Regions from separate parts of the Streptomyces sp. NPDC024555 genome, predicted to be linked through region 2. Evidence: riboswitches for the same ligand, from Rfam matches in the RefSeq annotation. Region 2 holds a riboswitch; the other holds the start of a gene.
The links. A riboswitch is a leader RNA that binds a small molecule or an ion and turns the genes downstream of it on or off. The one in region 2 is predicted to bind ZMP and ZTP.

Region 1 (4,362 bases), on a different contig from region 2:
ACTTCCTCGCCGAGGCCACCCCCGAGGACAAGATGGCCCTCATCAAACGGGAGCAGTCCGGCGGCGGACTCGTCGCGATGACCGGGGACGGCACCAACGACGCCCCGGCGCTCGCCCAGGCCGACGTCGGCGTGGCCATGAACACCGGAACCTCGGCCGCCAAGGAGGCCGGGAACATGGTGGACCTGGACTCCGACCCCACCAAGCTCATCGAGATCGTGGAGATCGGCAAGCAGCTCCTGATCACCCGGGGCGCGCTGACCACGTTCTCCATCGCCAACGACGTGGCGAAGTACTTCGCGATCATCCCCGCGATGTTCGCCGCGGTCTACCCGGGTCTGGAGACCCTCAACATCATGGATCTGGCCTCGCCGCGCTCCGCGATCCTCTCCGCGGTGATCTTCAACGCGCTGATCATCGTGGCACTGGTCCCGCTCGCCCTCAAGGGCGTCCGCTACCGGCCCAGCGGCGCCGACGCGATGCTCCGCCGCAATCTCGGCATCTACGGACTCGGCGGCCTGGTCGCCCCGTTCATCGGCATCAAGATCATCGACCTGCTCCTCTCCCTCGTCCCCGGGATCGGCTGAACCGCCATGAACACCTCACTCGGCAACTCCGCACGGCAGCTCTGGGCCGCACTGCGCGCCCTGCTCGTCCTCACCCTGGTCTGCGGAGTCCTCTACCCGCTCGTCGTCACGGGCGTCGCCCAGGGCCTCATGCCGGGCCGGGCGAACGGCTCCGAGATCACCGCCGACGGCCGGACCGTCGGTTCGGACCTCATCGGGCAGCGCTACGACCTGCCGCCGAAGAAGGGCGAGGACACCCCAGCCCCCGATCTGCGCTGGTTCCAGCCCCGGCCCTCCAACGGGCTGGGCACCAACAGCGTCAACACCCGGTACTCCCTGATCCTCTCCGGCGCCACCAACCGCTCCGGCGACAACAAGGAGCTGATCGACTGGGTCACCGCCGCCAAGGCCGCCGTCGTCGAGGACAACTCCGTCCCCGGCCACCCGGTCGACCCCTCCGACGTCCCGGCCGACGCCGTCACCTCCTCCGGTTCCGGCCTCGACCCCGACATCTCCCCGGCCTACGCCCGCCTCCAGGTCCAGCGCGTCGCCCTCCGCAACCACCTCGACCCGGCGCGCGTGCACCAGCTCGTCGAGCAGCACACCGACGGCCGGATCCTCGGCTTCGTCGGCGAGCCCCGCGTCAACGTGCTGCGGCTCAACATCGCGCTGCGGCAGCTCGTGGACGGCGCGCGGACGCCCTGACCGGCCCGGATGCCCCGGGGCGGGACCCCACGGACCCGCCCCGGGCATTGCCCGTCCCCGCACCGCGTGCCCATACTGGCGGCCGACGGACCGAGGACCCACGGGGAGCGACATGACCGAGACAAGCGCCGCGCCGGACAACGGAGCGGGAGGCGGCACCGCCGTCGCCGAGGGCCCCATGGTCCGGATCGAGGACCTGCACCGGTCGTACGGCTCCGGCGCGGGCGCCGTGCACGCGCTGCGCGGCGTCTCCTTCGACATCCCGCGCGGCGAGCTGGTCGCCCTCAAGGGGCGCTCGGGCTCCGGCAAGACGACGCTGCTCAACCTGGTCGGCGGTCTGGACACCCCCGACGGCGGCCGGATCACCGTCGACGGCACCGATCTCTCCACGCTCGGCGAGAACGGCCTGCTGGAGCTGCGCCGCGACCGGATCGGCTTCATCTTCCAGTCCTTCGGCCTGATCCCGATCCTGACCGCCGCCGAGAACGTCGGCGTACCGCTGCGGCTGCGCAAGGCCGACCCGCGCGAGCGCGAGGAGCGCGTCTCGCTCATGCTCTCCCTGGTCGGCCTCGCCGACCACGCCGCCCAGCGCCCCGGCGAGCTGTCCGGCGGCCAGCAGCAGCGCGTCGCCATCGCCCGCGCGCTCGCCAACCGGCCCGCCCTCCTGATCGCCGACGAGCCGACCGGCCAGCTCGACCAGGAGACCGGCCTGGCCGTCATGGAGCTGCTGCGCGCCGTGGTGCGCAGCGAGGGCGTCACCGCCCTCGTCGCCACCCACGACGCCCAGCTGCTCGGCCTCGCGGACCGGGTGCTGGAGCTGAGCGACGGGCACATCATCGAGCACTGAGCCGCAGGTCACGGGGCTTCCCGCCGCCGCGTCCGGGCGTTCTCCGGCGGGAGGCCCCGGTCGCCGTCTACCATCGTCACCGTCGCGACTGGCGAGGGTGGATCACCACCGGGAAGCGACCCCTCCACGGAGGAGCTGCCGACCGCCTGGGCGCTCCGTCGGCCCGTCCGACCAGGAGTGCGACAGTGCGCATGCGTTACGGAATGAACCCCCAGCAGACCGCCGCCGAGGCGGCCCCCGTGCACCCGGGGCGGGCCCCGCTCCGGGTGCTGTGCGGCACCCCGTCCTACATCAACTGGCTGGACGCGCTCAACGCCTGGCAGCTCGTGCGCGAGGCCGCCGAGGTGTTCGGTGTCCCGGCCGCGGCCTCCTTCAAGCACGTCTCGCCCGCCGGGGCCGCGCTGGCCGGTCCTGTCGACGAGGCCGTCGCCCGGCAGCACGGCGTCGACCCGGCCACCGTGGGACCGCTCACCAGCGCCTATCTGCGGGCCCGGGACGGCGACCCCAAGTCCTCGTACGGGGACTTCGCGGCCGTCTCGCACGAGGTCGACGCCGAACTGGCCGAGCTGCTGGCCCGCGTGGTCTGCGACGGCATCGTCGCCCCCGGTTACGCGCCGGGCGTGGCCGCCGCCCTCGGCAGGAAGCGGAACGGGTCCTTCCTGGTACTGGAGGCCGATGCGGACTTCACCCCGCCCGCCGCCGAGTCCCGCGAGGTCTACGGCCTGCGGCTCTCCCAGGAACGCGACCCCGTCCCCGTCTCCGCCGGCCTCCTCGCCGAGGTGGTCACCGGGGAGATGACCGACGCGTCCCGGCGGGACCTGCTCCTCGGACTCGTGGTGCTGCGCCGCACCCAGTCCAACGCGGTCTGCTACCTCAAGGACGGCATGGCCCTGGGCATCGGCGCGGGACAGCAGTCCCGGGTGGACTGCACCCGGCTGGCCGGGGCCAAGACGGACACCTGGTGGCTGCGCCGGCACCCCCTCGTCCGGGATCTCGCCTTCCGCGGGGGAATCCGCCGGCAGGACCGGATCAACTGGCAGATCAGGCTCGTCGAGGGCGACCTCACCGCCGACGAGCGGGATCGCTGCCGCGACGCGCTCGGCGGCGAGCCGCCGGAGATCGGCCCGCAGGAGCGCGCCGCCTGGCTCGCCCGGCTCACCGGGGTCGCCTTCGTCTCGGACGGCTCGCTGCCCTTTCGTGACAACGTCGACCACGCCCGGCGCCACGGTGTGACCTGCATCGCGGAACCGGGCGGATCGATCCGGTCCGACGAGGTCGCGGAGGCCTGCCGCGCCCACGGGATCGCCCTCGCCCGCACCGGTCTGCGCCTCTTCCACCACTGACGACGGCGGTGGCGGCGGTGGCATCAGAGTTGTGTCAAGACGGGTCACCGCCCCACCCCGCGCCCGATATGCCGGATATCCACGGGGTATTTTCGACAGTGGCCGCCGCGCGGCGGCCACCGGTCCCGCTGGTGGTGACCGGGACCGGGAAGACAATGGGGCCATGGGGCGCGGCAAACTTCGGATCTACCTCGGTGCGGCACCGGGCGTCGGCAAGACGTACGCGATGCTCTCCGAGGCGCACCGCCGGGTCGAGCGGGGCACCGACTGCGTCATCGGCTTCGTCGAGCACCACGACCGGCCGCGCACCGAGGTGATGCTGCACGGCCTGGAGGAGGTCCGGCGCCGCGAGATCGAGTACCGCTCCGCCGTCTTCACGGAGATGGACGTCGACGCCGTACTGGAACGCGCCCCCGCCGTCGCCCTCGTCGACGAACTCGCCCACACCAACGTCCCCGGCTCCCGCAACGCCAAGCGCTGGCAGGACGTCGAGGAACTCCTCCAGGCCGGTATCGACGTGGTCTCCACCGTCAACATCCAGCACCTGGAGTCCCTCGGCGACGTCGTCGAGTCCATAACCGGCGTACGCCAGCGCGAGACCGTCCCCGACGAAGTGGTCCGCCGCGCCGACCAGCTCGAACTGGTCGACATGTCGCCCCAGGCCCTGCGCCGCCGGATGGCCCACGGCAACATCTACAAGCCCGACCGGATCGACGCCTCGCTCTCCAACTACTTCCGCCCCGGCAACCTCACCGCCCTGCGCGAGCTGGCCCTCCTCTGGGTCGCCGACCGGGTCGACGAATACCTCCAGCAGTACCGGGGCGAGCACAACATCCGCACCACCTGGCAGGCCCGCGAGCGCATAGTCGTCGGGCTCACCGGAGGCCCCGAGGGCCGCACC
Region 2 (4,362 bases):
GGGCTCATCCTGTCCGGCATCCGCCCCGTGTGGATCGAACCGCGGTGGGACGAGGACCGGCATCTCGCGCACCCGCCGACCGCCGACGCGTACGACCGCGCGTTCGCCGCGCATCCGGACGCGCGGGGCGCGCTGATCACCAGCCCGACGCCCTACGGGGTGGCGGCGGATCTGCGTGCCGTCGCCGAGGTGTGCCACCGCCGCTCGCGCCCGCTCGTCGTCGACGAGGCGTGGGGCGCGCATCTGCCGTTCCACCCGGACCTGCCGACGTGGGCGATGGACGCCGGCGCGGACGTCTGCGTCACCAGCGTCCACAAGATGGGCAGCGGACTGGAGCAGGGTTCGGTGTTCCATCTGCGGGGCGATCTGATCGACCACGACACGCTGGCCTCCCGGGCGGACCTGCTGGGGACGACCAGCCCGTCCGTGCTGCTCTACGCGGGCATCGACGGCTGGCGGCGCCAGATGGTCCTGGAGGGGCACACCCTGATGTCCCGCGCCCTCGCGCTGGCCGCCGCCGTGCGCGAGGAGATCGAGACCGTCGACGGCATGCACGTCAACGACCGTGACGACTTCTGCGGGCCGGACGCCGGCTGCGAGTTCGATCCGCTGCCGGTCGTCATCGACATCCGGGACCTCGGGATCTCCGGGTATCTCGCGGCGGACCTGCTCCGCGAGCACCACCACATCGACATGCACCTCGTGGACCACCGGCGTATCAGCGCCCAGCTCACCCACGCCGACGACGCGGAGACCGCCGACCGTCTGCTCGCGGGGCTGCGGGACCTCGCCCACCGGGCGCCCACGCTGCCCCGCGGCCCGGAGGTGGACGTTCCCGCCCCGGCCGAGCTGCGCATGGAGCAGGAGAGGCTGCCGCGCGACGCCTACTTCACCCCCACCGAGGACGTCCCGGTGGAGCGGGCCGCCGGGCGGATCGCCGCGGAGATGATCACCCCCTATCCCCCGGGCATCCCCGTCGTCCTCCCCGGCGAGCGGCTCACCGAACCCGTGCTCCGCTATCTGCTCACCGGGCTCGCGGCCGGCATGAACCTTCCCGACCCGGCCGACCCGCAGCTCCGTACCGTCAGGGTCTGCGCCGACGACGAGGGGTGACGCCCCGTCCCAAAGGCCCCGCGGGCGGGCGCGTCACCGCTCCCGTACACCCAGCTGCTGCGCGGCGGCCTCCACGGTCTGCGCGAGGAGGACGGCGATCGTCATCGGCCCGACGCCACCCGGCACCGGGGTGATCAGACCCGCCCGCTCGCGCGCGGTGCCGAAGTCCACGTCCCCGACGTTGCCCGCGTTGTACCCGGCGTCGATCACCACCGCCCCGGGCTTGACGTCCTCGCCCCGGATCAGCCGGGGCCGCCCCACGGCCGCCACCACGATGTCCGCCTCCCGCACGATCGCCGGCAGGTCCGCCGTACGCGAATGGCAGTACGTCACCGTCGCGTCCTTCGCGAGGAGGAGCATCCCGGCCGGCCTTCCGAGAATCGCGCTCCTGCCCACCACCACGGCGTGCTTCCCGGCCGGGTCCACCTCGTACTCCTCCAGGAGCCGCATGATCCCGCCGGGGGTGCAGGAGACGAATCCCGGCAGCCCGAAGCCCATCGCGGCGAAGGAGCGCATCGTGACCCCGTCGACGTCCTTCGCCGGGTCGATCGCCTCGAACGCGGCCCGCTCGTCGACGTGCGGTCCGCACGGATGCTGGAGCAGGATGCCGTGGACGTCCGGCTCGGCGGACAACCCCGCCAGGGTGCCGATCAGTTCGGCGGTCGTGGTCGCGGCCGGCAGAGCGACGTGGCGGGAGCGGATCCCGGCCTTCTCGCACCGCGCCCGCTTCATCCGCACATACGTGACCGACGCGGGGTCCTCCCCCACCAGCACCGTCGCCAGACACGGCGGCGTGCCCGTACGCCGGGTGATCTCCGCCGCCGCTTCCGCCGCCGCGCCGAGCATGCGCCGGGCGGGGGCGGTGCCGTCCATGAGCCGGGCCGTACGAATCGAAGACATCTGCGCCCTCCAGGCGTGGTCGACCACTCGCCCAGGCGCACGGCAACGACATCCCGTCGGACCGCTCCCCGGTGGTACTCCACCTCAGCGCCAGTCACGGCCCGCCCGTCACCCTAATGGACCCGGTCGTGTCGCGGGGCCGGAACGTGATCGCGGTCCGCACCATCACGTTCCGGCCCCGGCCGGTGACCTGTCATCCTGGCGCGATGCCCGCCTCCCTCCCCCGTCCTGTCCCGGCCTCGCGCAACCTGCCGGCCGTACTCCACGCACTGGCGGGCAACCCCGCCGCGGGGCGGGAGGTCCTGGCACGCCTCGCTGCGGCAAGGACCGACCGGACCGGTCTCGCCCGCCGCCCCGGCCTGCCCGCGGAGGCGGCGGCGATCCTCGCCCGCGACGACGACGTACACCTCCGGCGGAGCCTGGCCGCGCGTCCGGATCTCCCGGCCGAGGTCCAGACCGTCCTCGCCCGGGACACCGACGCGGGGGTGCGCGGCCAACTGGCCGAAGGGGCTTCCTTCTTCACGACCGTGGGCGTGCACGGGCTCCTCTCCCCGAAGCCGTTGCCGTACGAGGTCTACGCACTGCCGGCCCGGGACCCGGAGCCGAAGGTCCGCCGTGCGCCGGCGTTCAACCGCCATGTGCCCGACGACATCCGGGCCGGCATGCTCGACGACGGCAACGCGCGTACGGCGGCCGTCACCGCCACCGAGTGGAATCCCGCGCCCGTCGCCCGGATCGGCGACCTCCTCTCACGGCTGCCCCGTGACGTCGACCGCGAACGGCTCCTGAGCCACCTGGACGGACCGCTGCCGGCCCGGACCGCCCGCGCGCTGCTCGCGGAAGCCGACACGTCCGCCGCCCCCGCGGTCCGCACGGACCTGCGCGCGGGGATCGCCGCGGTCGCCGACCTCGACGCCGAACTGACCGACCGCTTCCTGACGGACCCGACGACGCGTGCCGGGGTCGCGGCCAATCCGTCCCTGGACCCCGCGCGTCTCCCGGCTCCGGCACGTGATCCCGACAACGAGGTCCGGGCCGCCGTCGTCGCACGCCGCGGCCTCGATCCGGAGCTGCGCGAATCGGTGCCGGTGGAGTACGACGACGCCAGTAGCGGCAACGCCATCGGCCGGCTGCTGACCGAAGAGCTGTCCGCGTCCGACCAGATCGCCCTCGCGCGAAGCCGCCACCAGGCCTTCCGTCTGACGCTGACCCTGCGCAGCGACCTCACCGACGAGACCGTGGAGATCCTCGCCCGCGACGAGAGCTTCGCCGTACGGCTGTTCGTCTGCGAACACCAGGCCAACGCCCCCGGCCGGCTGCTGGCGGAGATCGCGGCCGACTGGAAGAGCTACAGCCGCTGGGACATGCTCGCCCACAAGGGCTTTCCCGCCGGGGCCGCCACCGCGCTGGCCCTCTCCGAGGACCCGGCCGACCGGGCCGTCGCCGCGGCGCATCCCGGGCTTCCGGCCGCCACCGTCGAGGCCCTGGTGGCCGACGGCTCGGACACCGTGCGCCGCCGGGCGGCGAGCAACCCGTCGCTCCCCGCCGACCGGCTCCTCGCCCTCCTGGGGGCCGAGGACCAAGCCCTCGCCTCCGGGGCGGCCGCGAACCCTGCGCTTCCCGTCGAGACCATGGGCCGGATACTCGGCCGAGCCGGACTGTGAGGCACGAGGGCGGACCGCGTGCTGCGGGCGGTTGCCCGGTTCGCCCGTGCGGCCGAGAGTGGAGGGGAGGGACAAGGGTTCGCCCCGGTGTCGGCCGGAGCGGCCGGAACGCCTCCGACAGAAGGGCCCGTATGAGTGCCGACGACGTGAGCAGGCGAAAAGTACTGGCGATCGTCACCAACTACGGTGTCGAACAGGACGAACTCCTCGTGCCCCAGCGGCATCTGGACGGCTGGGGCGCCGACGTGACGCTCGCCGCGGTGTCCATGGACGAGATCCGGACCCTGGTGGGCGACGAGAAGCCCGGCAGAACGGTCCGGCCGGCGCTCACCCTGAGCGAGGTGGACCCGGACGCCTACGATCTGCTGCTGATTCCGGGCGGCACGCTGAACGCCGACGCGCTGCGCCAGCGGTCCGACACCGTGCGCATCGTCCGTTCCTTCACCTCGTCCGGCCGGCCCGTGGCGGCGATCTGCCACGGACCGTGGGCACTGGTCGAAGCGGACGTCGTGGCGGAGAAGCGGCTGACGTCCTACCCGTCCCTGAAGACGGACATCCGCAACGCGGGCGGCGACTGGGCCGACGAACCGGTCATCACGGACGACCGGCACGGCTGGCGCCTCATCACCTCACGCAACCCCGGCGACCTGGACGACTTCCTGCGCGAGGTGGACGCGGCCCTCAC

Region 1: it holds a riboswitch for ZMP and ZTP, as region 2 does, so the genes downstream of both, ACZ4FH_RS26480 (phosphoribosylaminoimidazolecarboxamide formyltransferase) here and ACZ4FH_RS10410 (bifunctional 5,10-methylenetetrahydrofolate dehydrogenase/5,10-methenyltetrahydrofolate cyclohydrolase) in region 2, are expected to answer to the same signal.

What each region holds. Positions count from the first base shown of each region.
Region 1 is NZ_JBVHKV010000016.1:76,320-80,681, reverse strand. It holds gene kdpB (potassium-transporting ATPase subunit KdpB) at 1-587, shown strand, start outside; gene ACZ4FH_RS26490 (potassium-transporting ATPase subunit C) at 594-1,271, shown strand; gene ACZ4FH_RS26485 (ABC transporter ATP-binding protein) at 1,384-2,118, shown strand; ZMP/ZTP riboswitch at 2,193-2,277, shown strand; gene ACZ4FH_RS26480 (phosphoribosylaminoimidazolecarboxamide formyltransferase) at 2,310-3,461, shown strand; gene ACZ4FH_RS26475 (ATP-binding protein) at 3,625-4,362, shown strand, end outside.
Region 2 is NZ_JBVHKV010000005.1:167,255-171,616, reverse strand. It holds gene ACZ4FH_RS10415 (aminotransferase class I/II-fold pyridoxal phosphate-dependent enzyme) at 1-1,113, shown strand, start outside; gene ACZ4FH_RS10410 (bifunctional 5,10-methylenetetrahydrofolate dehydrogenase/5,10-methenyltetrahydrofolate cyclohydrolase) at 1,147-2,013, opposite strand; ZMP/ZTP riboswitch at 2,036-2,121, opposite strand; gene ACZ4FH_RS10405 (serine/threonine-protein kinase) at 2,220-3,677, shown strand; gene ACZ4FH_RS10400 (DJ-1/PfpI/YhbO family deglycase/protease) at 3,809-4,362, shown strand, end outside.